One region of the Streptomyces sp. NPDC005761 genome, then DNA from elsewhere that is predicted to be linked to it. Evidence: riboswitches for the same ligand, from Rfam matches in the RefSeq annotation. Region 1 holds a riboswitch; each other region holds the start of a gene.
The links. Region 1 has a riboswitch for cobalamin ahead of ABZ434_RS27275 (ABC transporter substrate-binding protein). Riboswitches for the same ligand answer to the same signal wherever they lie in the genome.
Positions count from the first base shown of each region.

Region 1 (7,828 bases):
TCCGTGGGCGCCGACCAGGCGCGGCGGTGCGGGATGCGGCCCAGGCGTACGACGTCCACGACGCTCAGCTCGACCTGGGTGACGGCGTGCTGGTCGACCACCGCGACGCGTCGGGCCACGGTACGGCGGCCGACGGCGGCCAGGGGATCGTCGTCGAGGGTGACCAACCCCGCGTCCGGGGCGAGGACTCCGGCCAGTATCCGCAGCAGGGTGGACTTCCCGGAGCCGTTCGGGCCGATCAGCCCGATGGTGGCACCGGGCTGCGGAGCGAGCGAGACACCGTCCAGGATGAGACGGCCGCCCGCCTCCCGGCTGACCCGGTCGGCCCGCAGACCGCCGGGGCCGGCCGGGGTCACGGGGCCCGCCGGGTGCGGTGGAGGACCAGCACGAAGGCGGGGACCCCGATCAGCGCGGTGACGACTCCCACCGGAACCTCCTGCGGGTCGAGTACGGTCCGGGCGAGGGTGTCGACCCACACCAGGAAGACGGCCCCGGCGAGCGCGGTGACCGGCAGCAGCCTTCGGTGTCCGGAGCCGGTGAGCGCACGGGCCGCGTGCGGCAGCACCAGTCCGACGAAACCGATGGCACCGGCCGAGCTCACCAGCGCGGCGGTGAGCAGGGCGGTCGTGCACAGCAGGACGATCCGGGTCCGGCCCACGTGGACCCCGAGGGTGGCCGCCGCGTCCTGGCCGAAGGCGAAGGCGTCGAGCGTGCGGGCGTGGCCGAGACAGATCAGCAGCGTCACCGCGAGCACGGCCGAGCAGATCCACACATCGCTCCAGCCGACGCCGCCGAGCGAGCCCAGCAGCCAGAACAGCACCCCGCGTGTCTGCTCGGCGTCGGCGGCGGTCATCACGACGAAGGAGGTGAGCGCGGAGAAGAGCTGCATGGCCGCGACCCCGGACAGCACGACGCGGTCCGTGCTGCCGCCGAGGGTGTGGCTGAGGAGCATGACCAGGGCGAAGGAGCACAGGGCCCCGATGAACGCCCCGGCCGACAGGGAGACCGCTCCCCCACCGACGCCGAGGACGACCACCACGACCGCCCCGGTCGAGGCCCCGGAGGAGACCCCGAGGACGAACGGGTCGGCGAGCGGGTTGCGCAGCAGCGACTGCATCACGGTGCCGCAGACCGCGAGGCCCGCGCCGCAGACCGCGGCGAGCAAGGTTCGCGGCATGCGCAGGTTCCAGATGATTCCGTCCCGGATCGGGCTGAGCCGCGACTCCCCCGCGCCGAGGTGGGAGGCGACCGTGGACCAGACGTCGGTGACGGAGATCCGTGCCGGACCGATCGTGACGGCGACGGCGACGGACAGGGCGAGCAGCAGGAGCCCGGCGGTCCACAGGAGCCCGTCGCGGATCCCGCGGATCCCGCGGATGCCGCGGATCCCGCGTACGGCGGGCCGGGCACGCGCGCCCGCGTCCTCGCGCGGCGCCGCGGCCCGTTCGGTGTCCGTCACCCCGCGAGCCCGAAGCCGCGCAGGCCGGCGGCGACGCGCTCCAGGCCCTCGACCGTACGGATGGTCGGGTTCATGGCCTGACCGCTGAGCAGGACGTAACGCTTGTGCCGGACGGCCTCCATGTTCTTCGTGGCCGGGTTGGACTCCAGGAAGGCGATCTTCTTCGCGGCGCTCTCGGCGGTCTGCGACTTGCGGGTGAGATCGCCGATGACCAGCACATCCGGGTTGCGGTCGGCGACGGTCTCCCAGTTGATCTGCGGCCATTCCTCGTGGGTGTCGTCGAAGGCGTTCTTCGCGCCGAGTTCCCGGGTGATGATGCCGGGCGCCCCGCAGCAGCCGGCCAGGTACGGGGCCTCGGAGTTGGCGAACCAGTACATCAGGGAGGCTCCGGAGGCATCGATCCCCCCGGCCGCCTTCCGCACCCGGGCACGCAGCCCGGCGATGAGCTTCTCGCCACGCCCGGGAACACCGAAAACCTGCGCAAGGTCGCGCACTTCGGCGTAGACGCTGTCCATGGTCAGGGCTCCGGTGCGGACCCCGTCGCCGTCCTTGCTGTTGTCCTTGGCGGTGCAGTCGGCGGGCGAGACGTAGGTGGGGACACCGAGCTTCTCGAACTGCTCGCGGGGGGCGACACCGCCCTTGGCGAGGGTCGACTCGAAGGAGGCGCTGACGAAGTCGGGCTCCTGGTCCAGGACCTTCTCCGACGAAGGACGGTTCTCGGAGATCCTCGGTACGCCGGCATTGGCCTTCTCCAGGCCCTTCAGCACCGGATCGGTCCAGGTGGCCGTTGCGGCGAGCCGGTCGGCGAGGCCGAGTGAGAGCAGGATCTCGGTCGATCCCTGGTCGACCGGAACGGCGCGCTCCGGCGCCGCGTCCACGGTGACGGTCCGTCCGCAGTTCTTCAGTGTGACCGGATAGCCGTCGTCTCCCCGCGGCTTGGCGGTGGTGCTGTCCTTGCCGCCGCCGCAGGCCGTCAGCAGGATCAGGGCGGCGGTGAGCAGGGCGGCGGAGCGGGCGGGGCCGGCTGGGGACGGCACGGAGTACCTCGGCGTCTCTGGGCCCATGCGCGGGGCCCGGTGTACGGAGTTCCGCGACCCGGTACCGGACCGCGGTGCCAGCAGGTCTTCGGACTCGGGTTCATGCGGACGGGACGCCTTCCCGGAAAACCGTGGGTCTCCCAGTGGCCGTGGCCCCGCCCGTCCCCCTCACCGCTGCGCGTCAGTTCCGGATTCGCACCGGATTCCCTGACTCCTACGTGGAGTTCGACTGGCTCCGGGCACGCTACCACGAGCCTCTGCGCAGCTCAGCGGCGGTACGGGACGGCGGGGCGGCCGGGGCGGCAGCCACCCCGGCCGCCCCGGCGCCGGAGTGCCCCGCCGGCCCACGCCCCGGTCACGCCTTGCGGCGAACCGATTCGCCACCGTGGGTGCGCGGCTCCCCGCACCATCGCGAGAGCAGGGAAGCCGTTCCCCAGAAGGCCAACAGGACGAGCCGGACGCCCATCCGCCGGGCGGTGTCCGCGGGTCGCTGCGGCACGGCGGTTCGCCTCCGCGGTGGGGCCGTCATCTCGTGCCCCCTGCGGGTTCCCGGGTCGCGGTGGTGTGCCAGGAGGCGTCCGGGTCGTCGTAGGCGTCGGTGTAACGGGATCCGGCGATCGGCCAGTCGGCGAGCAGCTCCCGGGGCAGGGCGAAGGATTCGGCCAGTTCGGGGAGATGGCCGCTCACGTCGGCCACGAGCTGCTCGATGGCATCGGTGAGTCCGTCGACCTGACCGGCGGTCAGGTGCCCGGCTGCGAGCAGGTCGCCGCTGTTGCGCGCGATCCAGCGCAGTGCGAAGAGCCGGGCCAGTTCGCCCAGCCGCTCACGTGCCCCGCCTTCGGGCAGCGCCGCGAGCGCGTGATCGTACCCGTGGGCCGCCTGCCGGTACGCGTGGGCCTCCACCCCCCGCAACGCGGGTCCGGATGCGGCGTTCCAGCGCTCCAGCGGGTCGCCTTGCGGGGTCCTCGCCATCCGTGCGGCCGCCCGGCCGAACCAGATGCGCTCCACCTGGCCGAGGAGCCGGCCGAGGAACCGGAGGTCGGTGAGGTCACCGCCCGGAGGGGCGGAGTCCGCTTCCTCCTGCGGGGCTTGTGCCACGTCGGAGAGCATTGCGGCGGCCGCCCGGGAGTGGATCGCCAGATTGTCGCCCTCGGCGGTGATGGCGCCCTCGATCCCGGTGACGAGTTCGGTCATCCCGTTGTTCTCCAGCAGCCCCTGGGCGCCGCACCGTTCCCGGCATTCGACGATCACGGACCGTGCCTGCCAGGTGATCCATCCCTTGGCGATGTCGACCAGCCGGTCGGCCGCCTCGCGCTCCGCGGGCGGGCGGGCCGCCGCCTTCTCCCACCGGTCCAGTACGCGCCGGTGCAGCAGGCTCATCGCGAAGACGGTGGCCATGGCCTCGGCGAGCGGGCCGTGGTGGCTCCGGTGGGCGGCCACCGGCACCGGGGGCGACGAGCGGCCCCCCGAGACGAAGCGGTGGCCTCCGTAGCGGACGGCGACGGCCAGCGTGGCACGGGCGGAGCCCACCGCGCTGGCACTCATGCAGATTCTGCCGGTGGTGACCCGTCCGATCGAGGCGAGGAAACGCCGCCTGCGCCCCTCGGTGCCGCTCCGGAACACGCCGTCGTCGCCGATCCGCCCCTGCACGCCGCCGAGCAGCGCCCCGCGGTCCACGAAGACCTGGTCGAAGGAGGTCAGGCAGTGGTCGACCGGACTGCCCATCCGTGCGGGGAGCCGGCGCACCCGGACCCCGGGCAGGGCCCGGGACGCGTCCGTGAGCGGCACCAGCAGCAGGAACACCCCTTGATCGGAGCCGTCGACGATCAGCCGGGCGGCGACGAGCCCCGACTTGGGACCGCCGGCGGGGCTGGTGTTGGGCATGAACTTCTGTGCGCCCGCGTGCGGGGTGTGCAGTACGAACCCGTCCCTGGCGCGGTCGTAGGTGGCGGTCGTCTCGACGGCGGCCGCGTCGTTGCCGTGCGCCACCTCCGTACAGAGGAAGGTGCCGATCCGGCGCAGCCGGAGGAAGTCCGACAGATCGCGGGGGCTGTCGGCATCGTGGTCCAGGAGGCTGCCGAGGAAGAGGTTGTAGTGAATGCCCGCGACGGTGGCGAGCGCCGGGTCCACCGGGGCGAGCCACTCGTGCAGAGCGGCCAGGGCGCGGGGGTCGGCGGCGGGGCGGGCGGCGCTGTCCAGAGCGCTGTTCAGTGTGCGCAGCCGTGCGTGGGCGAGGGCGAGGCGCTCGTCGGGCGTGGGCCCGGGGGGCGGCCAGAGCGGCCGTCGGAACGGCTCGGTGGCGACGAGCCGGCGCCAGAAGCCGTGCTCGTGGCGGGCGTCCGGACCGAGGAGCACGGTGCTGAGCGGGCCGGCGACCGGCCGGGTTCCGGCTCCTGGGGAATCGGCACTGTCGAAAACGGTGTTCATAAAAGCGGGAACGATCAGGAATCGTCCAGGACACCCCACAACCGGTGTCCAAGCCGTTCCCCCGTCGTTCGGCGCGGCCCGGTACGGCAGCTGACCGGCGACGGCCCGTCACCTGTATGCAGCAATCCGCCGCGCTGTACGGGCGCACAGGACATCCCCTTGGGTCATGGAACGGCACCCCGATGATCCCGCTGCACAGAACGAGCACGCCGAACTGGAAGCCCTGCGGGGCCGGGTGGCACAGCTGGAGGCCCGTCCCCCGGCCCGCTCGCGACTGCGCCTGCGCTCGTTCCTCGCGGTCCTGCTGATCCTCGTGGCGGCGGTGCTCACCCCGTTGAGCATCCTGTCGAGCTGGGCGAGCGGTGTGGCCGGGGACACCGACCGCTATGTGGACATGATGGAGCCGCTGGCCTCGGACCCCGATGTGCAGGCGGCAGTGACCGGACGCGTCACCGATGCCGTCATGACCCATCTGGACGTCGACGCACTGCTGGCGGACATCGCGCCCGCCGACCGGCCCCTGGTGGACAAGGCTCTGAAGAAGCTCGGTGACCCACTCACCACGGGCGTCACCGACTTCGTGCACGGCACGGTGGAGCGGTTCGTCACCAGCGACGCCTTCGAGCGGGTGTGGCGCAACCTCAACAGGCAGGCCCACGCGTCCGTCGTGAAGGCCCTGACCGGTGAGGGCGGCGGCGCGGTCGAGCTGAAGGGTGACACCGTGACCCTGGACCTCGCCCCGGTCATCGACCGTGTCAAACAGCGCCTCGTCGACCGCGGTCTGACCGTCGCCCAGAAGATTCCCGAGATCCACACCGACTTCACCATCCTGACCTCGGACTCGGTCGGCAAGGCGAAGAAGGGTTTCCGGGCGCTCGAACTCCTCGGATTCTGGCTTCCCGTGTTCACGCTGCTGGTAGCGGCGGGCGGGGTGCTGCTCGCGGTGCGCCGCCGACGGGCGCTGGTCACCGCGGCACTGGCCGTGGCGGTGGGTGCCGGCCTGCTCGGGCTCGGGCTGTGGGCGGGGCGCGCGTTCTATCTCGACAGCCTTCCCAACGACGTCTCCCAGCCCGCCGCGGGGGCGGTGTTCGACACGCTGGCCGGGTATCTGCGCGCCGGGATCCGGCTGGTGGTGACCGTCGGAGCGGTGGTGGCTCTCGCCGCCTGGCTCACGGGCAGCGGCCGCGCGGCAAGCCGGGTCATGGCGATGTGGAGCGGTGGCATCGGGGCCGTCCGGGATGCGGCCGGCTTCACCGGAGGCCCGGTCGGCAGGTGGGTGCACCGGGCCCGGCGGCCCCTGAACTGGGGGGTGGTCGTGGTGGCCGTCGCGGTGCTGCTGGCGTGGGACCGGCCGACGGGGCTGGTCACGGTGTGGATCGCGCTGTGCGCCCTGTTCGTCCTGGCGGTCGTCGAATTCCTCGACGACGACAGCACTCCGCATCTCGCGGCGCCGGGGTGACCGGCAGCGCCGCCCGGACCGCCACGCCAGGCCCGTGTAACGGGCGATGGGTACAACGGTGCCGTGCCGGTGACCGCTGGACGGTGAGGGACGGGCAGCATCTCCCGGAGTCACCGCTCCGGCAACTCCTCGTCGGTGCAGCGGCGGTGTCGCCGTCCCGTGGGGGTGACGGCGGCACCGTCACCTTCACGTCCAGCCGAGTGCCGCCCGCAGTTCCGCCTCGTCGGGCGGGCTGGCGCCGGCCCGGGCGACGGTGACGGCCGCGGAAGCCGCCGCGCGGCGCAGGACATCCGTCACGGTGGCCCGGTCCAGTGCCCGCAGCCCCTCCCGGCCGGCCGGCCCGAGCAGCCCGTGTGCGGCCAGCGCGTGCAGGGCGCCGGACATGAAGGCGTCCCCCGCCCCGACCGTGTCGACGACCTCGGCCGGCAGCGCCTCGACGGCCACCAGCCCGTCGGGCAGGACCGCACACGCTCCGTCCCCGCCCTGGGTGACGAACACGACCGCCGGGCCGGTGGTGAGCCACCTCTCGGCGGCCTTCACCGGGTCCTCGCCCGGATACAGCCACTCCAGGTCCTCGTCGCTCGCCTTGACGACATCACTGAGGCCCACACAGAGCTCGGCCTTGCGCACGGCGGCAGCGTGGTCCCCCATCAGCTCGGGTCGCACGTTGGGGTCGTAGCTGACCGTCGCGGCGGCACGCAGCGATTCGACGGCCGCGGCGACCGTGGCGGCTCCCGGTTCCGTGACCGTCGCGATCGAACCGGTGTGCACGTGTGCGGGGGCGCGCTCCAGGGATACCGGGCCGAGCGTCCAGGTGATCTCGAAGTCGTACGTGGCCCTCCCCGCGCCGTCCAGGGTCACGGCGGCGGACGGGGTGGGCGCGGCGGAGCCGTCCGTACGGACGTCGACCCCGGCCGAGGCGAGGTGGTCACGGATCAGCCGCCCGTTGTCGTCCGCCCCGAGCTGGGTGAGCAGGGTCGCGTCGTGTCCGAGTCTGGCCAGGCCGTACGCGACGTTGGCCGGGCTGCCACCCGGGTGGACCCGGTCGGCCGCGTCCGGCTCCCGGACGATGTCGGCAACGCACTCGCCGATGACCAGGAGGTCGAGTCTGTCGAGCATGAGGGTGATGTCTCCTGTGGTGCGGTGGCATGGGCGTGCCGGCGGACGGCCCCGCCCGCGGACGCGTCGCTCCCGATCCTGCCGTGTGCGGCCCGCTCCGGTGGCACCGAGTCGCCGGCGCCGGGGCACGCGTGGGCCCGCGCGGCCCACGTGTCCGTACGGGTGGGCGCCACGGACGGCCGGCCCCGGGGCATCGCGGCGACAGAACGGCCCGCACGCGATCCGCCTGTGACCCGCCTACGCCTCCAGCGCGTCGGCGACGAGCGCGAGGAACCGCGCGTGGGCCCGGGCGCTGCACACCGGCTCGGGGTTCCAGGGCACCACCCG
Region 1 covers NZ_JBEXXX010000036.1:70,574-78,401, forward strand. Annotated here, with positions in the region: gene ABZ434_RS27265 (ABC transporter ATP-binding protein) at 1-356, opposite strand, end outside; gene ABZ434_RS27270 (iron chelate uptake ABC transporter family permease subunit) at 353-1,387, opposite strand; gene ABZ434_RS27275 (ABC transporter substrate-binding protein) at 1,456-2,496, opposite strand; cobalamin riboswitch at 2,558-2,745, opposite strand; gene ABZ434_RS27280 (acyl-CoA dehydrogenase) at 3,022-4,923, opposite strand; gene ABZ434_RS27285 (hypothetical protein) at 5,090-6,382, shown strand; gene ABZ434_RS27290 (carbohydrate kinase) at 6,569-7,501, opposite strand; gene ABZ434_RS27295 (ABC transporter substrate-binding protein) at 7,739-7,828, opposite strand, start outside.

Region 2 (7,828 bases), on a different contig from region 1:
CGTACTCGCAACCGGGGCCGGGTGCCCCGACGATGTCACCGGCCTGCTTGGTCTTCACGATCACGCTGTTGGGGTTCGGGTTCTCGTACACGCCGGCCGTCGGCCACACGACCTTGTAGTCGCAGGACTGGGGCGCCGCGACGGCGCTCTGCGCAGTGGCGAGCAAACCGACGGCGGAGAGTGCGGTGGCAAGTGTCGCGGCAGTGAGAAGTCTTGAGCGCATGGGTGCGTGTTCTCCCGGGTTGATGGCAGTGCGGGGGCACAGAATGCCAGGTCGCTCGACAGCCCCGCTCACTGGCCTCCCCTTCGTCGGCCGGCCAGGTGATTCCACGGAGGAAGGGGCGGGGAGAAGGTCACTCCCCTTGCGGCGCGCAATCAGTTCGCGGAGCGTACGAAGCACTAAGTGGACTGCCACAGATACGAGTTCACGCACACCGCTCGCGCGGAGGCTGCCGTGCCCATCGAACGCGTCGACGGTGCCGTGCACGGGTGGACACACCTGGGCATGGCATGACCGAGAGCCTCCGAGGCCGCTCCTGCCCCGAGTCGACCGCGACGGCCATGTCCGCCGCCACGGCAGGGGAACGCTGCCGTGGAGTGAGACCGGGTCGATGCCCCCGAGCCGTCGGACGCGGCGACAAGCCGACCGGGAAGCGGCGACCGGCGCCAGGGGCTTGACCCGCAGCGGCTGCGTATCCACGGCGGAACGGGACCGCAGACCCTGAACTACGTAGGTCATGTAAGGGAAACCACCGACTCGCGGCGCCTCGAGAGGTGGGAGAGTCGTGATCGGTCCCGGGAGCCGTACACGTCACGAGCGGTCTGTGTGACGACCGCCTTCAATGGGGGGTGGGCGGCGTGACGCGGACGGCAGGCACATGGGAGCGGAGAGTGGGGCTGACCGGAGCCGTGGTCAGTCTCGCTGTCGCCGGATGGCTGATCTGGCTGCTCCCGGGACCCCACCTGGCGGCCGTTCTGGGGATCGGTCCCGTGGACGGCGTCATGACGATCTCCTCGTGCTACGACGCCACCGACTTCGAGGGCAATCAGGACGGTACCGACTGCAGCGGCACCTACACGCCGCGCGCCGCGGGCGAGCCACGGCGCCGGATCACGCTGGACAAGGCCGGCACGTCGCACAAGCCCGGGAGCACCGTGGAGGTGCGGCTGGTCAGAGGCAGGGCCCATGAACTGTCGGGCTACGCGCTGGGGACGTGGGTCACCGTCACCGGTCTCATCCTCGGCCCCTTCCTCGCCCTGTCGCTGTCGTTCCGTGCCTCCGCGCGGGACGGCACCTGGGGCCACGACGGTGACTACGTCCTCGTTTTCATCGCCGCCGAGCTCGCCTCCCTCGTCCTCGGATTCGTGGTGGGGATCCTCGCGTCGATCGTCTTGGCCGTGTTCGGCTGACGAGGCGTGGAGCCGCCCGGTCCCGCGTCAGCCGGTGCTCGTGCTGCCGGCTGTGTGCGCGAGACTCCCGAATGAACCCCCGGCCACGTCGTTGGACATTGCCGCCCTCCTCGGAGAGAGCCCCCAGCTCAGCGCACCCGCCCTCGCGGTTTCAGCGCCACCGGCGGCAGTGCGGGCGCCGACAGCCGGCCTCCGTCGTAGCCGTGCACTTCCCCGAACCGAGCACTGGTCATCCAGTCCGAACGCGCCTGCTCGATCTCCTCGTGCGAGCGTCCGATGAAGTTCCACCACATGACGATCTCCTCCTCGAAGGGCTCACCGCCCAGGAGCATCAGAGCCGCGTCGGACTCCGCGCGCAGGGGGAGCTCGGTCCGGCCGCAGCCGAGGTAGAGCATCGAGCCGGGCAGGACGGGGACACCGTCGACCTCCGCCTCGCCGGACATCGACAGCACGGCGTACTCGAAGTCGGGGTCCAGCGGGAGGCGCGCTTCGGCTCCGCGACTCAGGGCCAGGTCGGCGCCGACGATCGGCGTGTACGCGGTGCCGGGTGAGGTGGTGTCGTCGAGGGTTCCGAGGATCACCGTGGCCGTGAGGCCGGGGGCGGTGACGGTCGGCAGGTCCGTGTGGTGCTGGAAGTGCGGTTCGACGGTGCGGTGGGCGTCGGGCAGGGCGACCCACAGCTGGGCGCCGTGCAGCAGCGCGGCGTGCGGCCTGGGGCTCTCCTCGCTGTGGCTGATGGCGCGGCCGGACGTCATGAGGCCGAGCTCGCGCGGACGGATCGTCTCGAGGCTGCCCAGGCTGTCGCGGTGCAGGACCTCGCCCTCGTGCAGCCAGCTGACCGTCTGCAGTCCCATGTGAGGGTGCGGTGGCACCTGCATCCCGGGTTCGTCGGCGATGTCGTCGGGGCCGTAGTGGTCGACGAAGGCCCAGGCCCCGACCATGCGGCGGCCCAGGTTGGGCAGCAGTCTGCGGACCTCGGTGGACTCGCCGAGCCGGACATGGCGAGGGGTGAGGAGTTCACGTACGGGTTCGGCGACGACGAAACCCCGCCCTCCGCAGACGGAGAGTGCGGCTTGGCTATCGAGATTGCTCATGGCGGTCAACCTATTCCCGTGCGGCTCCGGGCGGGGGCACCCACGCCGAATATTTAGTGGAATGTTAAACCATCTATGAGTGTTGTGGCATCCGGATACGCACGGGAGCCGCCCGGCGCGGCACCCTCGGTCGAGGAGATCACATGAGCGACACCTACTACGAGTTCGGCACCGCCGCCGAGCGCTGGGACCGCGCGCAGTTCTTCTTCGAGTCGAAGGAGTACGCGACCGCGGCCAGGATTCTGGGCGGACTCGTCGAGGAGGTTCCGGAGCAGGTCGCGCCCCGGCTGCTGCTGGCGCGGGCCTACTACCACTCGGCGCGGCTCGTCCGGGCGGAGACGGAGCTGCGCGCGGTGCTGGAACTCGACCCGGTCGAGCAGTACGCCCGGCTGATGCTCGGCCGGACGCTGGAGCGTCAGGGCCGACAGGCCGAGGCCGGCACGCAGTTGCGGATGGCGGCCGCGCTGTCCGGGGACTTCACCCCGTCAGGTGGTGCCTGAGCGGCACGCGCACCGGGACGCACCCGGATATCCGGGTGCGTCCCGGACGTGCCCCGTGATACTTCACAGGGCATGACCGACCTCGTCACGCCGCGGCTGATCCTGTCCCCGATGACCGTTGCCGACGCCGAGCAGGTGGCAGCGGGCGAGCCGGCTGACGGTGCCCGCTGGGCTCCGGGCTATCCCTCGCCGGGTGAGTCGAGGGCGGCCCGCCGGTTCCTGGAAACATGCGCCGGCACCGGCGACCCCACTCCGTACGGTTCGTACGCGATACGCCGCCGCGAGGACGGGCTGGTGATCGGTGGAACCGGGTTCCACGGAGCGCCCGACGAGAAGGGCCACGTCACGATCGGTTACGGGCTCGTGGAATCGATGCGGGGTCGGGGGTACGCCTCCGAGGCGCTCCGGGCACTCCTGCGTTTCACCCGCGACCGGGGCGTCGCGTGCGTGCACGGGGACACCGACCTCGACAACGTCGCCTCCCAGTACGTCATGGCCGCGGCGGGCATGCGTCTCGTGAAGCAGGACGCGCAGCTGAAGCACTACCGGATCGACTGGGACGGGTCCGCCGGGCGGGAGTGAGGCGGTTTCCGCGCGCGACAGAGCCCGCCGGGATGTTCCCGGCGGGCTCTGTGCGTGATGTCGGCACCGCGTGCGTCCTGACTGCTCTGCACATGGCACGGCGTCCGGCCCCGGTGACGGGCGGGTGGTGCTCGCGGAATCAGCCGACGGCGGTGGCCGGCCTGTTCGCCTTGCCGTCCTGGGCCGTGACCGTATCCGGTCTCGGCGCCAGCAGCCGCTCGGTGAGATGGCCGAAGACCAGCCCGAAGGTGGTCCAGAGCGTGATCTGCACCGCGAGGGTGGCCAGCCTGAACTCCCAGAGCAGGGACGCCGGGAAGTCCTTTCCGACCTCGTTGAACGACGGCAGGAAGGCGTAGGCCAGCCCGATGACCAGCACATAGCCCGCGGCAGCCGCGACGGAGGCGTTCCAGTTGCCCAGGCGTGGAGCGAGCCGCCTGCCGAGGATGACGGCGGCCACGGCCAGCAGGACGCTCAGCGCGACCATCAGGAAGAACAACGCGGTGCGCCGGCCGATGGTGTCGGGGTTGCCGACCGCCGGCGGATTCGCCGGGTACTTCAGGAACGGCACGATGTACACGGTCAGCAGGGCGGCGCCCGCGACCAGCGCGGCCGTCGCCCGGGGGCCGAACCGTCCCAACCGGCCGAGGGCGTAACAGAAGACGAGTGCCGCGATGCCGCCGACGGCCACGCCGAAGACGAGTACACCGGTGGCGAGGCCGCCGGTGGCCTGCATGCCCCGGCTGACCAGTTCCTCGCCGCCGCCGTGGTCGTGGCCGTGGCTGTGGCTGTGCGCCTCTTCGAGGGCGATGGCCGCGTCCACGCGCGACTCGCCGAGGAAGTACGCCACCGCGAGCGCGAGGGCGCCCGCGACGAGGCCGGCCAGCATGCCGCGGACCAGCAGTGCTCTGACAGATATGGAGTTCATGAGGGATTCCCCTGGATCAGCCGGATGGATCAGTGGCAGGGGAAACCGAGGAGGTGACGTCCGTCGTGGACCCACTCGTGCACGCCTTCGCCCGAGATGAGCGCGGTGGCGCCCTGCTCGGCGCCGACGAAGTACAGCAGGATCAGCATGACGACGCCGAAGAAGACCGCCCAAGGGGCAATGGCCTTCAGCGAGATGGGGGTGATGGCGGGTGTGACTGTCGCGGGGGCAGCAGTCTGTGCCATGGCAGAACCTCCTGGGGGAACACGCGTCCCGATCGTGGTGCCTGAGACGAAGGTGCTGGGTCTGACTTCCCGTACGGGTACGGGTTCACAGTGGCGCGACCGTGCCGGATTCTCACCGGACTTCCGTCACACCCTCGTCGTGTCGTCGCGACCATACCGCTTGGGCGTGACAGCCGCCATGGTGCCCGTGGCCGGCCGGCGGGCCCCGGATGCCATGGTGTGCTTGGCCACGTGGCCACAGTTCAGGGAGTTGAGAGCGGGTATGACGGTACGGGTGATGTTGATCTCACCGGGGATGAACGCCGCACTGCGCGAGGCCCGGTTCGCCGGTGACGCCCCCCTGGACAACGCCGGGCTCGCGCAGGCACGGGCTGCCGCCGGCTCGGTGCCTACCGCGGACCGGTGGCTGCGGGGGCCGTCCCGGCGCTGCACCGCGACCGCGGAGGCTCTCGGGCTGCGGTCGGCCACCGAAGACGCCTTGCGGGACTGGGAGATGGGCCGCTGGACCGGTGCCCGGCTGTCGGAGGTGAGCGCGGGCGAGCCGGACGGGGTGGCGGCCTGGCTTGCGGATCCGGCGGCTGCCCCGCACGGGGGCGAGTCGCTGCTGGAGCTCTGCGCCCGAGTGGGCGCGTGGCTCGACGCCCTGCCCGACCGGGTGCGGGGGCCGGCGGAGGCGGACGTCCACGGGGACAGCGCCGGCCGGGTCCTGGGGGTGGTCGAACCCGGCGTGATCCGGGCCTCGGTCGTCCATGCGCTCGGCCTCCCGCCGCAGGCGTTCTGGCGGCTGGACGTGGCCCCGCTGACCGTGACGGAGCTCGGCGGCAGGTCGGGGCGGTGGAACCTGCGCTGCGGCCGGCCACTCGCACCGGGGGCGAGGATCTGACGGTCGCGGCAGGGCGCGGCGGGGCCCGTCGCCCGGCAGCGTTCTCCTCGCGGGAGCCCTTACCCCGCTCCGCTGCCCCCGTTCGCCGCATTGAGCCTGGCGTCCAGCGTGATGGCGGCGTCGATCAGGGCCAGGTGCGTGAACGCCTGCGGAAAATTGCCCAGTTGGCGCCCTGTGAGGGCGATCTCCTCCGAGTACAGGCCCAGATGGTTGGCGTAGGTGAGCATCTTCTCCAGGACCAGCCGGGCCTGGTCGGTGCGCCCGGCCCGGGCGAGGGCGTCGACGTACATGAACGTACACAGGGAGAAGGTCCCCTCCGAGCCGCGCAGGCCGTCGGGCGAGGCCTCGGGGTTGTAGCGGTAGACGAGGCTGTCGCTGACCAACTCCCGTTCCATCGCGTCCAGTGCGGTCGCCCACATCGGATCGTCCGGAGTGATGAAGCCGACCGTCGGCATGCGCAGCAGGGACGAGTCGAGCACGTCGTCACCGTAGTGCTGGACGAAGGCCTGCTTCTTCGGGTCCCAGCCCCGGTTGAGCACCTGCTGGTAGATCGTGTCACGCGCGTCCACCCAGCGACCGCGGGCCGCGGGACGGCCGTCGTCGTAGGCGATGCGGACGGCGCGGTCGAAAGCGACCCAGGACATCACGCGGCCGTAGGTGAAGTCCTTCCGGCCGCCACGGGTCTCCCACAACCCTTCACCGGGCTGGTCCCAGTGATCGACCAGCCAGTCGAGCAGGGTGTGCAGTGCGGCCCAGCCACGCGTGTCGAGGTGCATGCCGTGCTGGTGCGCGAAGTAGATGCTGTCGAGCGCCTCGCCGTAGATGTCCAGTTGGAGCTGGCTCGCCGCTCCGTTGCCGATGCGGACCGGGGCGGAGCCCGCGTACCCCTCCCAGTGCCCCAAGGTCTCCTCCACCAGGTCGGAGGAGCCGTCGACGCGGTACATGATGTTCAGTGGACCGGTGCCGCCTTCGTGGCCGGCCTCCTCCTTCACGCGGTCGTGCAGCCAGCTGATGAACGCCCTTGCCTCGTCCCTGAAACCCAGACCCAGCAACGCGTACACGGAGAACGACGCGTCACGGATCCAGGTGAACCGGTAGTCCCAGTTGCGTTCTCCGCCGAGTTGCTCGGGCAGCCCCGCCGTCGGGGCGGCCACCAGGGCGCCGGAGGGCGCGTACGTCATGAGCTTCAGCGTCACGGCCGAACGTTCCACCGCCTCCCGCCACCGGCCCGTATAGGTGGACTGGCTCAGCCAGGAGCGCCAGAACTGGACGGTCTCGTCAAAGAGCTGCTCGAACTCCGCCACCGGGACCTCGTGCGGCGGCCCGTCGGGGGACGACTCCAGAACCAGGCCGCGTTGCCGGCCCGCCTGCAGGGTCAGGGTGAATCGCAGGTCGTTGTCGCCGGAGAGAATGTTCAGCAGCCGCTCGTCCTGGGGCTCGCGGACTGCGTGGACAGCGAGGTTCAGGTCCTGTGAAGTGAACAGGGCCCCGTGCTCCGTGATGTGCAGCTCGTGCGGTTTGCGCCCGTAGTCGAAACGCGGAGCGATCTCCCCCTCGAACGTCATGCTGCCCCGGACACAGCGCAGCATCCGGACCAGACGGTGCCGGTCCGTCGCCGTCGTTCCGGTCACCGGCATGAAGTCCACCACCTCACCGGTGCCGGCCTCCGTCATGAAGCGTGTCACCAGGACGGCCGTGTCGGGGTGGTAGAGCTGCTTGCTGGTGTAGGTGTCGGCAACCGGCCGGACGGTGAAGTGGCCGCCCTTGCGGCGGTCGAGCAGAGCGCCGAAGACACTGGGGGAATCGAAGCGCGGACAGCAGAACCAGTCGATCGTCGCATCAGTGGTCACGAGAGCTGCGGTCTGCAGATCACCGATCAGACCATGGTTCTCGATCGGGGGGTATTCGTCCATCCTGCGCCCCTTTCAGCACCGATTGTCCATCGTATGCCGACGGTCACACCCCCGTCCTGCCGAAGCAGTCAACCGAGGCGGAGGCGGGTCGGGGCGCCCGCCAGGCCAAAGTGCCCATCCGCTTCACGGCTGCGCCGGCCTCGGGAGGACACGACAGTCCTCGCGGCCGCGCCGCAGGGCTCCCCGGGGCGCTGAGGTCCTCGCCGCGCCGTCACCGGCGCCCTCCCTCCGCCGTTCGTGACGTCCTCGCGGCGCCATCGGTGACGTCCTCGGCGG
Region 2 covers NZ_JBEXXX010000016.1:45,496-53,323, reverse strand. Annotated here, with positions in the region: gene ABZ434_RS17255 (glycosyltransferase) at 1-223, opposite strand, end outside; gene ABZ434_RS17250 (hypothetical protein) at 892-1,410, shown strand; gene ABZ434_RS17245 (pirin family protein) at 1,539-2,504, opposite strand; gene ABZ434_RS17240 (tetratricopeptide repeat protein) at 2,648-3,004, shown strand; gene ABZ434_RS17235 (GNAT family N-acetyltransferase) at 3,077-3,586, shown strand; gene ABZ434_RS17230 (CbtA family protein) at 3,726-4,511, opposite strand; gene ABZ434_RS17225 (CbtB-domain containing protein) at 4,541-4,756, opposite strand; adenosylcobalamin (AdoCbl) riboswitch at 4,802-4,895, opposite strand; gene ABZ434_RS17220 (histidine phosphatase family protein) at 5,019-5,639, shown strand; gene ABZ434_RS17215 (glycoside hydrolase family 15 protein) at 5,699-7,552, opposite strand.
Region 2: linked by a shared signal. The riboswitch ahead of ABZ434_RS17225 (CbtB-domain containing protein) and the one ahead of ABZ434_RS27275 (ABC transporter substrate-binding protein) in region 1 are both predicted to bind cobalamin.

Region 3 (7,828 bases), on a different contig from region 1:
GGCGCTCTGCAGGGGCAGCACAGTGGCGGCGAGCGCGGCCACCACGGCCCCGATGGTCCTTCGTTTGGCGATCCGGATGTCCATGCGCCCGACCCTGGACCCCGATCGGGTGCCGGGTCCATGGACAGGTGACGGAAACAGTTGGACGAATGATCCGATGACAGGCCCGTAAAGGATCAGGCGACTTCGGTCAGTTCGCCCGGGCCCCGGAAGGTGCGGCGGTACGTGTTCGGCGTGGTACCCAGTGAGCGGACGAACTGATGACGGAGTGCGGCGGCGTTCCCGAAGCCGGTCTGTCCGGCGATCGTATCCATCGTTTCATCGGATGTCTCCAGCAGGTGCTGCGCCAACAGCACCCGCTGACGCAGCAGCCAGCGATACGGCGTGGTGCCCGTCTCCTGCTGGAAGCGGCGGGCGAAGGTGCGGGGTGACATGTGTGCCTGGGCGGCCAGCTGCTCGACGGTCATCTCCTGGTCGAGGTGGCGCTCCATCCAGGCCAGCGTGTCGCCGACCGTGTCGCAGCGGGTCCGGGGCAGCGGGCGCTGGATGTACTGCGCCTGGCCGCCGTCACGGTGCGGCGGCACCACCATGCGGCGGGCGATGGTGTTGGCGGCGGCGGTCCCGTACGCCTGGCGGACCAGATGCAGACAGGCGTCGATCCCCGCGGCCGTGCCCGCCGACGTGATGACCGGGCCCTCGTCCACGTACAGCACGTCCGGTTCGACGACCGCGCGGGGGAAGCGGCGCGCGAGCTCGGCGGCGTGACGCCAGTGGGTGGTGCAGCGCCGCCCGTCCAGAAGGCCGGCCGCGCCGAGCACGTACGCCCCCGAGCAGACGCTCAGCACCCTGGCCCCGCGGTCCACGGCGCGGCGCAGCGCCTCCAGGACCTCCTCGGGGTACTCCCGGTCCACGAAGTGGGTACCGGCCGGGACGGCGATGAGGTCGGCCTCCTCCAGGCGGTCGAGGCCGTGGGGGGTGGTGATGGTGAATCCGGCGTGGGTGCGCAGTACCGGGCCCTCGGCGGAGACCACGGCGAAATCGTGCACCGGCAGTCCCTCGTCGCTGCGGTCGAGGCCGAACACCTCGCACAGGACGCCGAGTTCGAAGGGATTGACCTCGTCCAGGAGCAGGGCGGCGACATTTTTCAGCATGACCTCAGTGTGGCAGTAATTCGATGCTCCATGACAGTCCTGCCACTGCCGCGATCGGCCGGAACCGACGACAGTAGAGGCATGAACACATTCCAGAACGTCCTGGGCATATCCGTTGTTTTCGCTCTCGTCCTGCTGCCGGTGCTGATCGGCATCGTCCGCGAGAGCCGCATCGACCGCGAGCTCCGGGAAGCTGAACGGGCCCGGAGTACCGAACCCCCGCAAACGGCGGACGCCGCGCGGCCGGTGAAGGCCGCACGGCGTCCGTACGTGAGGAGCTGGGCGAGGATCTGAGGAATCAGAAGTCGTCGTCGAAGCCGACCGTGCCCTCGACGGCCACCTGGTAGGCGGACGGGCGGCGCTCGAAGAAGTTCGTCAGCTCCTGGACCCCCTGGAGCTCCATGAACGAGAACGGGTTCTCCGAGCCGTACACCGCCGGGAAGCCCAGCCGGGTGAGCCGCTGGTCGGCGACGCACTCCAGGTACTGGCGCATCGACTCGGTGTTCATCCCGGGCAGGCCCTCGCCGCACAGGTCCCGGCCGAACTGCAGCTCCGCCTCGACGGCCTCCTTCAGCATGTCGGTCACCTGCTGCTGGAGCGCGTCGTCGAAGAGGTCGGGCTCCTCCTTGCGGACGGTGTCCACGACCTCGAACGCGAAGTTCATGTGCATCGTCTCGTCACGGAACACCCAGTTGGTGCCCGTGGCGAGGCCGTGCAGCAGCCCGCGCGAGCGGAACCAGTACACGTACGCGAAGGCGCCGTAGAAGAACAGCCCCTCGATGCACGCCGCGAAGCAGATCAGGTTCAGCAGGAAGCGGCGGCGGTCGGCCTTCGTCTCCAGCCGGTCGATCTTCTCCACCGAGTCCATCCACCGGAAGCAGAACTGCGCCTTCTCGCGGATCGAAGGGATCTCCTCGACCGCGTCGAAAGCGGCCGCCCGGTCGTCCGGATCGGGCAGATACGTGTCGAGCAGCGTCAGATAGAACTGGACGTGCACGGCCTCCTCGAAGAGCTGCCGAGACAGGTACAGCCGCGCTTCCGGGGAGTTGATGTGCTTGTACAGCGTCAGCACGAGGTTGTTGGAGACGATCGAGTCGCCGGTCGCGAAGAAGGCCACCAGCCGGCCGATCAGATGCTGCTCGGCGGGCGACATCTTGGCGAGGTCCGCCACGTCGGAGTGGAGGTCGACCTCCTCCACGTGCCAGGTGTTCTTGATCGCGTCCCGGTAGCGCTCGTAGAAGTCCGGGTAGCGCATCGGCCGCAGGGTCAGTTCGAAGCCCGGGTCCAGCAGGTTCTTGTCGTCGTTGGAGCTCATTACTGGCAGGCCTCGCAGGACTCGGGGTTTTCCAGGGAGCAGGCGATCGCGTCCGCGTCGGGTGCGGGCGCCTGCTCGGGGATCGGGGCGGCGGACGCCGCACGGGCGATCCGGGTGGCCGGACGGGAGCGCAGGTAGTACGTCGTCTTCAGCCCCTGCTTCCAGGCGTACGCGTACATCGAGGAGAGCTTGCCGATCGTCGGCGTCTCCAGGAAGAGGTTCAGCGACTGGCTCTGGTCGAGGAACGGCGTACGGGCGGCCGCCATGTCGATCAGCCCGCGCTGCGGGATCTCCCACGCCGTGCGGTACAGCGCCCGCACCTCCTCGGGGATCCACGCGAAGCCCTGCACCGAGCCGCTCGCCTCGCGCAGCGCCTCGCGGGTCCGGGCGTCCCACACGCCGAGCTTCTTCAGCTCGTCCACCAGATACCCGTTGACCTGGAGGAACTCACCGCTGAGCGTCTCGCGCTTGAAGAGATTGGAGACCTGCGGCTCGATGCACTCGTACACACCCGCGATCGAGGCGATCGTCGCGGTCGGCGCGATGGCCAGGAGCAGCGAGTTGCGCATGCCGGTCTCCGCGACCCGGGCGCGCAGGGCGTCCCAGCGCTCCGGCCAGTGGAACTCGGTGTCGTAGTGGTCGGGGTGCAGCACACCGCGGGCGGCACGTGTCTCGGCCCAGGCGGGCAGCGGGCCGGAGCGCTCCGCGAGATCGCAGGACGCCTCGTAGGCGGCGAGCATGATCCGCTCGGAGATCTTCGTCGACAGGGCGCGGGCCTCGGGGGAGTCGAACGGCAGCCGCAGCCGGAAGAAGACGTCCTGGAGGCCCATGGCACCCAGACCCACCGGCCGCCAGCGGGCGTTGGACCGGCCGGCCTGCTCGGTCGGGTAGAAGTTGATGTCCACGACCCGGTCGAGGAAGGTCACGGCGGTGCGGACGGTGGCGTCGAGGCGCTCCCAGTCGATCGTGCCGCCCTCGACGAACGCGCCGAGGTTGACCGAGCCGAGGTTGCAGACGGCCGTCTCGCCGTCGTCCGTGACCTCCAGGATCTCGGTGCACAGGTTCGACGAGTGCACGACGCGGCCCGGCTCGGCGGTCTGGTTCGCGGTGCGGTTGGAGGCGTCCTTGAACGTCATCCAGCCCTGGCCGGTCTGGGCGAGGGTCCGCATCATCCGGCCGTACAGCTCACGGGCCGGCATGGTCTTGCGGGCCAGGCCCTTGGCCTCGGCGGCCCGGTAGGCGGCGTCGAACTCGTCGCCCCAGAGGTCGACCAGTTCGGGCACGTCGGCCGGGGAGAACAGCGACCAGGTGCCGTCCGCGTCCACCCGGCGCATGAACTCGTCGGGGATCCAGTGCGCCAGGTTGAGGTTGTGCGTACGCCTCTGGTCCTCGCCCGTGTTGTCGCGCAGCTCCAGGAACTCCTCGATGTCCGCGTGCCACGTCTCCAGGTAGACGGCGGCGGCGCCCTTGCGCCGGCCGCCCTGGTTGACCGCGGCGACGGAGGCGTCGAGCGTCTTCAGGAACGGCACGATGCCGTTGGAGTGCCCGTTGGTGCCGCGGATCAGCGAACCGCGGGCGCGGATGCGGGAGTACGAGAGACCGATGCCGCCCGCGTGCTTGGACAGGCGCGCCACCTGGTGGTAGCGGTCGTAGATGGAGTCCAGCTCGTCCAGCGGGGAGTCCAGCAGGTAGCAGGAGGACATCTGCGGGTGCCGGGTACCGGAGTTGAAGAGCGTGGGGGAGGAGGGCAGGTAGTCCAGTCGGCTCATCAGCCCGTACAGCGCGGTGACCTCGTCCAGAGCGCGCTCGGAGGTGTCCTCGGCGAGACCGGAGGCGACGCGCAGCATGAAGTGCTGCGGCGTCTCGATGACCTGACGGGTGAGCGGGTGGCGCAGCAGGTAGCGGCTGTGCAGGGTGCGCAGACCGAAGTAGCCGAAGCGGTCGTCGGCGCCGTCGGCGAGCGACCGCCCGACCAGCGCGTCCAGGGCGGCCGCGTGGAGCGTGACGAACTCGGCGGTGCGGTCCGCGATCAGGCCCTCACGGTGCCCGACGGCGACCGAGGCGGAGAACGACGTCGCGCCCTGCCCGGCCGCCTCGTCCGCGATGGTGCGGGTGAGGAGACGGGCGGCGAGCCGGGAGTAGGCGGGGTCCTCGGAGATCAGGCCCGCGGCGGCCTCGGTGGCCAGCGAGCGCAGCTCGGCCTCGTCCGACCGGGCGTTGCGGCCGCGCAGCGCGGCGGCGGCGACGCGTCCGGGGTCGGTGTCGGGCAGATCGGCGGTGAGGTCGGTGAGGGTCCGCAGCAGTGCGGTCCCGGGTCCGTCCTTCGCGGGTCCGCCGGACCGGGCCGCCTCGGCCTCGGCTGCTTCGGACTCGGCCGCTGAAACCGGATCGGCTGGCGCGATGGTCACGCGGTGCTCTCCCTCGCTCGGCTCGGGGCCTTCGGGGAGCGGGGGCAGCCGGGCGGGGCGCGGCAGGGCAGCGCTCCGTGCGGCGTCCACCGGCCCATCCACGAGGCCCGGACGTCTGGGCATCCGGATCGGTCGAGCCGGATGCGCTGTCGGCAGGATCTCGGACTCAGGGGTGCGCAAATGCGCACCGAACACACCGTTGCGGGACAGTTCCGGATTCGCACCGGATTTCCCTGCGGCGACAGCGAGCACGAGCATACATGTGGGGGCTGCCGGATGCGGCAGCCCCCACATGTTGTGTCGTACGTGGCCCCAGCGCGCTCTCACGCCACGGGACGGAGCTCCAGACGGTAGGTCAGCAGCTTCAGGTCGGCGATCGGATTCCAGTCCCTCTCGGGGGTCCGTACGAAACCGAGGCGCCCGTAGATCCGGTGGGCCCCGAGCATCCCCGGCTGCGTCGACAGGACGAGCCCCGTGACCCCCGCGGTGCCCCGTGCGCGGTCGATACAGGCCCGTACGAGCGCCTCGCCCGCCCCGGCGCCACGGGCCTCGTGGGAGACCGCCAGCATCCGGAACTCGGCCTCGTCGGCCGCCGCGATGTCGGCCCACGGGTTGCCCGGCGGGGCGTAGGTGACCCCGCCCAGGACGCGGCCCTCCGCATCGGCGGCCACCAGCACCTCGGCCTCGGCTGCGCGGCGGGGCACGTCGCGCAGCTGCACCAGGTACGGATCGTCGGCGCCGAAGTCCAGGAGGCCGTCGCCGAGATAGGCCTGAGCGGTGATCTCGCCGAGGAGCGCGTGCTCGGCAGGCTCGACCGGCCGGATCGTCATGTCCATACGTGGCAGTGTGCCGCACGCACGGGCCGGGGCCGCAAGGGCTTTTCCGCCCCGGCTCGCGAACGGGCCGCCGCACCCTCGCGGAGGGTGACGGCGGCCCGTTCACGCAGGGCGCAGGTCAGTGACCGCCGGCCGCACCGGCGGTGGCCGGCGGGAGCTCCGTCTTCACACCCGGGTCGCCCGCGTCCGCGGTGTAGTCGCCCGGGGAGGTCTCGTCGACCCCGGCGGGCGCCTTCACGGCGTTCAGGACGAAGGTGAGGACGACGACGACCACGACGTTCAGCACGAAGGCCGTCAGACCGATGTAGCCGATCTCGCCGATGCCCGGGATCTCCTTGGAGGACCCGCCGAAGTGCTTCTGGGTCGGGCTGGCGACCCCGTACGCGGCAGCCGTTCCGTAGACCATGCCGACCGCCCAGCCCGCGAGCAGCGCCCAGCGGTGGAACCACCGGGTGAACAGCCCGCCGACCAGGGCCGGCATCGTCTGGAGGATCCAGATCCCGCCGAGCAGCTGGAAGTTGATCGCGACCGTCTTGTCCATGGTGAGGACGAAGGCGAGCGCGCCGACCTTCACGAGCAGCGACACCAGCTTGGAGACCTTGGTCTCCTGCGCGGGTGTGGCGTCGGGCTTCAGGAAGTCCTTGTAGATGTTGCGGGTGAACAGGTTCGCCGCGGCGATCGACATGATCGCGGCCGGCACCAGCGCGCCGATGCCGATGGCGGCGAAGGCCACACCCGCGAACCAGTCGGGGAACATGTTCTCGAACAACTGCGGGATCGCCAGCTGGCCGTTGTCCACCTTGACCCCGGCGGCGATCGCCATGAAGCCGAGCAGCGCGAGCAGGCCCAGCATCAGTGAGTACAGCGGCAGGATCGTCGTGTTGCGGCGGATCACGTCACGGCTGCGGCTGGAGAGCGTCGCCGTGATCGAGTGCGGGTACATGAAGAGCGCCAGCGCCGACCCCAGCGCCAGGGTGGCGTAACCCCACTGGCCCGCCGCGCCGGGCGCGAGTCCGGCCACCGGTTTCCCGGCCGCCTCGTTCTTGGCCGAGAACGCCTCGCCCGCCTTGGCGAAGATGTCGTCGAAGCCGCCGAGCTTGATCGGGATGTAGATGATCGCCACGGCGATGACCAGGTAGATCAGTCCGTCCTTGACGAACGCGATCAGCGCGGGTGCGCGCAGGCCGGAGGAGTACGTGTACGCGGCGAGCACGGCGAACGCGATCAGCAGCGGCAGGTCCTTGATGAACCAGTGCGTGTTCTCGCCGCCGCCGACGCCCATCACGTCCAGTACCGCCTGGATGCCGACGAGTTGCAGCGCGATGTAGGGCATCGTGGCGAGGATGCCGGTGACGGCGACCGCCAGCGAGAGCCCCTTGGAGCCGAAGCGGCCGCGGACGAAGTCCGAGGTGGTGACGTAGCCGTGCTTGTGCGAGACCGACCACAGGCGCGGCAGGAACGTGAAGATCAGCGGGTACACCAGGATGGTGTAGGGAACCGCGAAGAAGCCGGCCGCTCCCGCCGCGTAGATCGCCGCCGGTACGGCGACGAAGGTGTACGCGGTGTACAGGTCGCCGCCGAGCAGGAACCAGGTGACCCAGGTGCCGAACGACCTTCCGCCCAGCCCCCATTCGTCGAGGCTGGCCTCGTTCTCGGCCTTGCGCCAGCGGGCGGCCATGAAGCCGACGACCGTGACGGCCAGGAAGAAGAAGATGAAGACGCCGAGTGCGACGCCGTTCACGCCGTCCTTCATGCTGACGCACCTCCCTTGCGGGAGCGCTGGTCACGCTGCCACAGCTTGTACGCGACCATCGTGAGCGCCGTGGAGATCAGCACCCAGAGCATCTGGTACCAGTAGAAGAACGGGATCCCGATGAAGGTCGGATCGACCTTGGCGTACGAACTCACCCAGAGCATCGCCACGAACGGCGCGATGAGACAGAGGGCGATGACCACCCGCATCGGTGTGACGGTGGGTGGTTTTCCTTCTGGGCCTGCTGGCATGGCGGCGACTCCGTCCCCTCGCTGATCACCTGGTGTAATGCGCACGAAATCTAGGCGAGGGATCCGGCCACCGTCACCCCCTGTCCGCATTGCGGTCCGGCAACGGTCCTGTGC
Region 3 covers NZ_JBEXXX010000022.1:6,118-13,945, reverse strand. Annotated here, with positions in the region: gene ABZ434_RS20630 (family 20 glycosylhydrolase) at 1-84, opposite strand, end outside; gene ABZ434_RS20625 (helix-turn-helix domain-containing protein) at 177-1,151, opposite strand; gene ABZ434_RS20620 (hypothetical protein) at 1,233-1,445, shown strand; gene ABZ434_RS20615 (ribonucleotide-diphosphate reductase subunit beta) at 1,450-2,466, opposite strand; gene ABZ434_RS20610 (ribonucleoside-diphosphate reductase subunit alpha) at 2,466-4,874, opposite strand; cobalamin riboswitch at 5,008-5,145, opposite strand; gene ABZ434_RS20605 (GNAT family N-acetyltransferase) at 5,198-5,710, opposite strand; gene mctP (monocarboxylate uptake permease MctP) at 5,829-7,463, opposite strand; gene ABZ434_RS20595 (DUF3311 domain-containing protein) at 7,460-7,714, opposite strand.
Region 3: linked by a shared signal. The riboswitch ahead of ABZ434_RS20610 (ribonucleoside-diphosphate reductase subunit alpha) and the one ahead of ABZ434_RS27275 (ABC transporter substrate-binding protein) in region 1 are both predicted to bind cobalamin.

Region 4 (7,828 bases), on a different contig from region 1:
GCGGCCGCGCCGACGCCGAGGATGGTGGTGACGGCAGCTGCCGTTGCTGTAGCGGGGCGCACGGCTTCAGTGTCGTGGGCTTCCCCGCGCTCGGCCAGTGGGCGGGGCCGTCCGGTGCGCCGGCCGGGTCGCGCAGGGCCCCCGTCCGGGCGCGCGGGCCGTCCGGATCGCGCGGGGCCCGGTCCGCGTGCGGCGGGCCGCCCAAATCGCGCGGGGCGCGGTCCAAGGATGCGAGCCGCCCGGGTCGCGCGGGGCCTCCGTCCGGGCGCGCGGGCCGTCCGGATCGCGCGGGGCACGGGCCACACATGCGGGCCGCAGGGCCCCGGGCAGCCCGCGCGCCACGCCGCAGCCCGGCCCCGGCCCCGGCCCCGGCCGGGGTCAGCCCGGCTGCTGTCCGTACCCCTTGAGCGCTTCGCCGACGTCGCTCAGCTGCTCCGGTGTGAGCAGGGCCGGGGTGCGGCCGGGCACGGAGCTCGCGGTGAGCCAGAGGCGGCACAGCCATTCGAGCTGGGCGGTGCGGTCGTAGGCCTCGTCGAGGGTGGCGCCGTAGGTGACCGTGCCGTGGTTGCCCAGCAGGCAGCCGGTGCGGTCGCGGAGGGCCACGAGCATGTTTCCGGCCAGTTCGTCCGTGCCGTACCGGGCATAGGCGGCGACCCGGACGGGACCGCCCAGCATCGCTGCGGCGTAGTGGACCGACGGCACCTCTGCGACCAGGGTCGAGACGGCCGTGGCGTGCACCGCGTGGGTGTGCACGACGGCGCAGGCGTCGGTATTCCGGTACACGGCGAGATGCAGCGGGAGTTCACTGGTGGGGGCCATGGTGCCGAGGACGCGGTTGCCCTCCAGATCGACTCCGGTCAGGTCCTCGGGGCGGAGCCGGTCGTACGGCACTCCGCTCGGGGTGACCAGCACGGTCCCGCCGACCCTGGCCGACACGTTGCCCGAGGTTCCCACGACCAGCCCGTCGGACGCTGTCCTCCGGGCCGTGGCGACGACCTCGTCCCAGGCCCGTTCGATCGATTCCCGCCACTCACTGCTCATTCGAAGATCCTTTCAACGGATGAGCGGCCCTTCGCCACCCCTCCTCCGAGAGTCCGCCCGAACGCCGGATTCCGGGCCCACACCGGCCCCCACCGGAATCCCGCGGTCACCGGGCGGACGAAGAGGGCAGCGTCCCTCCGGTTGGGGTCACCGCAACGCCCTGCCCAGTTCATCTTCCGTTCACCCGGATTGCCTACGGTCCACGTGCCACTGACGTCGAACGATTGCCTGGGTAAATGGAACACATCACGCTGCTGCTCGCGATTGTGATCGTGACAGCTCTAGTGTTCGATTTCACGAACGGTTTCCACGACACCGCCAACGCGATGGCCACGACCATCTCGACCGGCGCACTCAAACCCAAGACAGCGGTGGCCATGTCCGCCGTTCTCAACCTCGTAGGCGCGTTCCTGTCGGTGGAGGTCGCCAAGACGATCTCCGGCGGGATCATCAACGAAGACGGGCTCAGAACCGAGGTCATCTTCGCGGCGCTCGTCGGCGCCATCCTGTGGAATCTGCTGACCTGGCTGGTCGGCCTGCCGTCCAGCTCCTCCCACGCACTGTTCGGCGGCCTGATCGGCGCCGCGGTGATGTCCGCGGGCTGGTCGTCGGTCGACGGCGGCACCGTCGTCACCAAGGTGCTGCTCCCCGCGGTCGCCGCGCCGGTCGTCGCCGGCCTGGCCGCGCTGCTGGCCACCAAGCTGACGTACCGCATCGGCGGGAAGGTCACGGGCGGCGCCCAGGAGAAGGCCACCGCGAAGGGATACCGCGCCGGCCAGATCGCCTCCGCCGGGCTCGTCTCGCTCGCCCACGGCACCAACGACGCGCAGAAGACCATGGGCATCATCACGCTCGCCCTGGTCACCGGTGGCGTCCTCGCCCCCGGGTCGAATCCGCCGGTCTGGGTCATCGTGTGCGCCGGCCTCGCCATCGCACTCGGCACCTACCTGGGCGGCTGGCGCATCATCCGCACCATGGGCAGCGGTCTGACCGAACTGAAGCCTCCGCAGGGCTTCGCCGCACAGACCAGCGCGGCCACCGTCATCCTGGCCTCTTCGCACCTCGGCTTCTCCCTCTCCACCACCCAGTCGTGCTCCGGTGCCGTCATGGGCGCGGGCCTCGGCCGCAAGGGCGGTGTGGTCCGCTGGTCCACCGCCACGCGGATGTTCGTCGCCTGGGGCCTGACCCTGCCGGCCGCCGGTCTGGTCGGCGCGGGTGCCGAGCTCCTCACCAAGCAGGGCACCTGGGGTGTCGTGGTCGTCGCGGCGCTGCTGGTCGCGGGCTCCGGTGCGATCTGGATGCTGTCGCGCCGCAAGCCCGTCGGGCACGGGGACGTCGCCCCGTCCGACGCCGACGCCGAGCCCGCGGGCGTCGTCACCACCGCCATCGCGGCCGTCAGCCCGCCGCCCACCGCGGCTGCCCAGACCCACGACCTCATGGCGACCATCCCGGCCCCGGCCGGACCGGTCACCGACCCGGCCCGACCCGCCACGGTCTAGGGACCCCAAGAGCTCCGGTAAGGACAGATCCACATGAACATCGACTGGGCAGCCCTCGGCACCGTCTTCGGCGTCTCCCTCGTCGCCACCGTCGCTCTCGTGGGACTCTTCACCCTCGGCATCGTCGGCCTCTCCAAGCAGCCGGAACCGGCCGCGCAGGGTGGTTCCGCAGGCGGATCGCTCATGCTGGCCCGCACCGGCGCGTACGTCTGCTTCGGACTGTGCGCCGCGGCCGTGGCCTACGGCATCTATCTGATCGTCGCCTGAGCCCCACCACTCCCACCCGCATCGGGCCGGCCGCACCTCGTGCGCGTCCGGCCCGATGTGCGTCTCAGCACACCGGACCGTCGCAGGTCAACGGCAAGTTGACGGGCGTTCGCACAGCGTGGTGGACTGCCGGAGCCATTACGGCGACAGCAGAGGAAGCCGGTGCGAATCCGGCGCGGTCCCGCCACTGTCACCGGGGAGCAGTCCCCCACCACGGAAGTCACGGTCCACGCGAGCGGACTGGAAGGCCGGGGGAACTGCGGATCCGGAAGCCAGGAGACTCTCGTCGCCGTCACGTCGAACCAGGGCGCGGACCCTGAGTGAGGACATATCGCCATGCCCGGCCGCCGTGCGTCTCTTCCCGCGTTGCTCCTGCCAGCAATGGCCTGTACGAGGACCCTTCGAGGCGCGACGGCCGGCTGAAGCGTGCGTGCCGATCGCATCTTCGCGTACGGCGCCACGGCCGGTCTGATCGGCGATCTGCTGCTCGGTGACCCGCGCAGGGGGCACCCGGTCGCCGCCTTCGGGCGGGCCGCGGCAGGCGTCGAACGCCGCCTGTGGCGCGACCACCGCGGGTGGGGCGCACTGCACACCCTGGTCTGCGCCGGAGGTGCCGCCGGGGGTGCCGCGCTGGTCTCCCGTGCGCTGCGCCGCCACCCCGCCGCGTCCGTCGCCCTGACCGCCGCCGCCACCTGGGCCGTCGTCGGTGGTACGTCGCTGGGGCGCGAGGCCCGGTCCATCGGTGACGCCCTGGCCGCCGGGGACCTCGAACTGGCCCGTGAGCGGCTGCCGCATCTGTGCGGCCGCGACCCCCAGTCCCTGGACGGTCCGCAGATCGCCCGCGCCGTCGTGGAGTCCGTCGCCGAGAACACCTCGGACGCCGTGGTGGGCGCCCTGGTGTGGGGCGCGCTCGGCGGGATCCCCGGACTCGTCGGCTTCCGGGCCGCCAATACGCTCGACGCGATGGTCGGCCACAAGTCACCCCGCTACCGGCGCTACGGCTGGGCCTCGGCCCGCCTCGACGACCTCATGGGCTGGCCGGGCGCGCGGCTGACCGCTCTGCTCGCCGTGACCGCCGGGGGGCGGCCACGGGGAGCGGCGCACGCCTGGCAGGCGGACGCGGCCAAGCACCCGAGCCCCAACGCGGGGCCGGTGGAGGCCTCGTTCGCGGGGGCGCTCGGCGTGCGGCTCGGCGGGACGCTCGCCTACGACGGCCGGGTCGAGCACCGTCCCGTGCTCAACGGGGGGACGGGCCGCGCGGTGGAGCCCGAGGACATCGAGCGGGCCGTACGGCTGTCGCGCCGGGTGAGCGCGCTGGCCCTCGGCGTCAGCGTGGCGGCCCGGCTCGGCGCGGGGCTCGCGGCTCGGCGGATCGCGGGCGGCCGTGCGCCGATCGCCCGCACCACAGGACTTCGTACCGCAGCACCTCGTACCGCAGCACCTCGACTCTCAGGACGGAGACCGACATGAGCGGCGGACTGCTGGTCGCCGGAACCACCTCGGACGCGGGCAAGAGCGTCGTCACGGCGGGCATCTGCCGCTGGCTGGTGCGCCGGGGCGTGAAGGTCGCGCCGTTCAAGGCGCAGAACATGTCGCTCAACTCCTTCGTCACCCGCGAGGGGGCAGAGATCGGCCGCGCCCAGGCCATGCAGGCCCAGGCCGCCCGGGTGGAGCCGACCGCCCTGATGAACCCGGTGCTGCTCAAGCCCGGCAGCGACCGTTCCAGTCAGGTCGTCCTGATGGGGCGTCCGGTCGGCGAAATGAGTGCCCGCGGCTACCACGGCGGCCGGCAGGAGTCGCTCCTGTCCACCGTCGTGGACTGCCTGGAGCAGCTTCGGGGCACGTATGACGCGGTGATCTGCGAAGGGGCGGGCAGTCCGGCCGAGATCAATCTGCGGCGCACGGACATCGTGAACATGGGCATCGCACGGGCGGCGGGCTTCCCGGTGGTGGTCGTCGGCGACATCGACCGCGGCGGGGTCTTCGCCTCGTTCTTCGGTACGACCGCGCTGCTCTCGGCCGAGGACCAGTCGCTGATCGCCGGCTACCTGGTCAACAAGTTCCGCGGCGACGTCTCGCTGTTGGAGCCCGGCCTGGACATGCTGCGCGACCTGACGGGACGTCCGACGTACGGGGTGCTGCCGTTCGCGCACGGCCTCGGCATCGACGAGGAGGACGGTCTGCGGGTCTCGTTGCGCGGGACCGTACGCGAGTCGGTCGTCGCGCCGCCGCACGGCGAGGACATCCTGCGCGTCGCCGTGTGCGCGGTGCCGCTGATGTCCAACTTCACCGACGTGGACGCACTGGCCGCCGAACCGGGCGTCGTCGTGCGGTTCGTGGACCGGGCCGAGGAACTGGCCGACGCCGACCTCGTCATCGTGCCCGGTACCCGCGGCACCGTAAAGGCGCTCGCCTGGCTGCGTGAGCGCGGGCTCGCCGACGCACTGCTGCGCCGTGCCGCCGAGGGCCGTCCGGTCCTCGGCATCTGCGGCGGCTACCAGATCCTCGGCGAACACATCGAGGACGACGTGGAGTCGCGCGCCGGGCAGGTGGACGGGCTCGGGCTGCTGCCCGTACGCGTCCGGTTCGAGCGCGAGAAGACCCTCGCCCGCCCGGTCGGCGAGGCGCTCGGCGCCCCGGTCGAGGGCTACGAGATCCACCACGGCGTCGCAGAGGTGCGAGGCGGCGAGCCGTTCCTCACCGATGGCCGGGGACAGCACCTGGACGGCTGCCGGTCCGGCGCCGTGTGGGGCACCCACTGGCACGGCTCGCTGGAGAGCGACGCCTTCCGCCGCCGCTTCCTGACCGAGATCGCGAGGGCCGCCGGCCGCCGTTTCGTGCCCGCCCCCGACACCTGCTTCGCCGGGCTGAGGGAGGAACAGCTCGACCGCCTCGGCGACCTGATCGAAGAACACGCGGACACCGAGGCGTTGTGGCGGCTCATCGAGTCGGGCGCGCCGACGGGGCTTCCCTTCATAGCCCCCGGAGCACCTGGAGCACGCGTATGAACGCCTCGCGCCCCGGTGCGCACCGTTGCCGGGGGCGGCGACGAGGCCTGGGACATCGGGGCGCTCGCCGGTCCGGACCTGCCGGTGCTGCAAGGGCTGTGCCTCACCTCCTCGCGCGCCGTCGAGGGGGACGCGTGAGCGGGCGTCGCATGGCACCCGCGGCGGGTGTTCTTCCCTGTCCCGCCCCTCTACGGATCTGGGGGCCCGGCCCTCCGACCCGCCTTCCTCGATCGCCGGAAGGGCTGCGACGCCCGCCGGAACTGCTGGAACACGCCACGCCCAAGGAGGCCTCGTGAGTACGCCGTATCCGTTCACCGCCATCGTCGGGCAGGACGACCTCCGGCTCGGGCTGCTGCTCAACGCCGTGAGCCCTGCCGTGGGTGGCGTCCTCGTGCGCGGTGAGAAGGGAACCGCCAAGTCCACCGCCGTGCGCGCGCTGGCGGCGCTCATGCCGGAGGTGGCCGTCGTCCCCGGGTGCAGGTTCTCCTGCGCTCCCGGCTCGCCCGATCCGGCGTGTCCGGACGGGCCCCACGAGACCGGGTCCGGCGTGTCGCGGGCTGCGCGGACCGTGGAGCTGCCCGTCGGCGCGTCCGAGGACCGGCTCGTCGGGGCGCTCGACATCGAGCGGGCGCTCGCCGAGGGGGTGAAGTCCTTCGAGCCGGGGCTGCTCGCGGATGCGCATCGCGGGATCCTGTACGTGGACGAGGTCAACCTGCTCCACGACCACCTGGTGGATCTGCTGCTGGACGCGGCCGCCATGGGTGCCTCGTACGTCGAGCGCGAAGGCGTCTCCGTACGGCATGCGGCGCGCTTCCTGCTCGTCGGGACCATGAACCCCGAGGAGGGGGAGCTCAGGCCTCAGCTCCTCGACCGTTTCGGGCTGACCGTCGAGGTCGCCGCCTCCCGTGAGACCGATCTGCGGGTCGAGGTGGTGCGGCGGCGACTCGCCTACGACGACGATCCGGCCGCGTTCGCCGCCCGGTGGGCCGACGAGGAAGGCGCGTTGCGGGCCCGGATCGTGGCCGCGCGGGCGCTGCTCCCCCATGTCCGGCTCGGCGACGGCGCGTTGCGGCAGATCGCGGCCACCTGCGCCGCGTTCGAGGTCGACGGCATGCGGGCCGACATCGTGATGGCCCGGACGGCCACTGCGCTGGCCGCCTGGGCGGGACGTGAGGACGTCGTCGCGGAGGACGTGCGGCAGGCCGCCCTGCTCGCGCTCCCCCACCGGCGCCGGCGCAACCCCTTCGACGCGCCGGGCCTGGACGAGGACAAGCTCGACGACACGCTGGAGCAGAACAGCGGCGAGGACGACGGTCCGGACCCGGACGGCCCGGGCGGTGGCGGCCGGCCGCCGGAGGGCGACGGGCCGGACACGCCGCCGCAGCCCGAGGGCGGGGCCGACGACACGCCTGCGCAGTCGGTGCCCGGGCAGGGCAGGGAGCAGGAGCCGGCCCAGGGCCGGCCCTCCGGCGGCGGCGAGCAGCAGCCCGCGCGGGCCGGTGAGCCGTTCCGTACGAAGATGCTGAGCGTGCCCGGTCTGGGCGAGGGCGCGGCGGGGCGGCGGTCCCGGGCGCGTACCGAGCACGGAAGGACGACCGGGGCACGGCGCCCGCAGGGTGCGCTGACCACGTTGCATCTGGCCGCGACCGTGCAGGCCGCCGCCCCTCATCAGCGGGCACGGGGCCGGTCGGGGCGGGGTCTGGTGGTGCGGCGGGACGATCTGCGTCAGGCGACGCGCGAGGGGCGCGAGGGGAACCTCGTGCTGTTCGTCGTGGACGCGTCCGGGTCGATGGCCGCACGGCAGCGGATGACCGCCGTGAAGGGTGCGGTGCTCTCGCTGCTGATGGATGCCTACCAGCGGCGGGACAAGGTCGGGCTGATCACCTTCCGAGGCAAGGACGCCGAGGTGGTGCTGCCGCCGACCTCGTCCGTGGACGCCGCTGCCGCGCGGCTGGAGATGCTGCCGACCGGAGGGCGCACTCCGGTGGCCGCAGGGCTGCTGAAGGCGCATGA
Region 4 covers NZ_JBEXXX010000040.1:29,065-36,892, reverse strand. Annotated here, with positions in the region: gene ABZ434_RS28430 (hypothetical protein) at 1-62, opposite strand, end outside; gene ABZ434_RS28425 (class II aldolase/adducin family protein) at 379-1,041, opposite strand; gene ABZ434_RS28420 (inorganic phosphate transporter) at 1,278-2,540, shown strand; gene ABZ434_RS28415 (hypothetical protein) at 2,574-2,807, shown strand; cobalamin riboswitch at 2,959-3,090, shown strand; gene ABZ434_RS28410 (cobalamin biosynthesis protein) at 3,234-4,277, shown strand; gene ABZ434_RS28405 (cobyric acid synthase) at 4,274-5,815, shown strand; gene ABZ434_RS28400 (hypothetical protein) at 5,831-5,953, shown strand; gene ABZ434_RS28395 (putative cobaltochelatase) at 6,108-7,828, shown strand, end outside.
Region 4: linked by a shared signal. The riboswitch ahead of ABZ434_RS28410 (cobalamin biosynthesis protein) and the one ahead of ABZ434_RS27275 (ABC transporter substrate-binding protein) in region 1 are both predicted to bind cobalamin.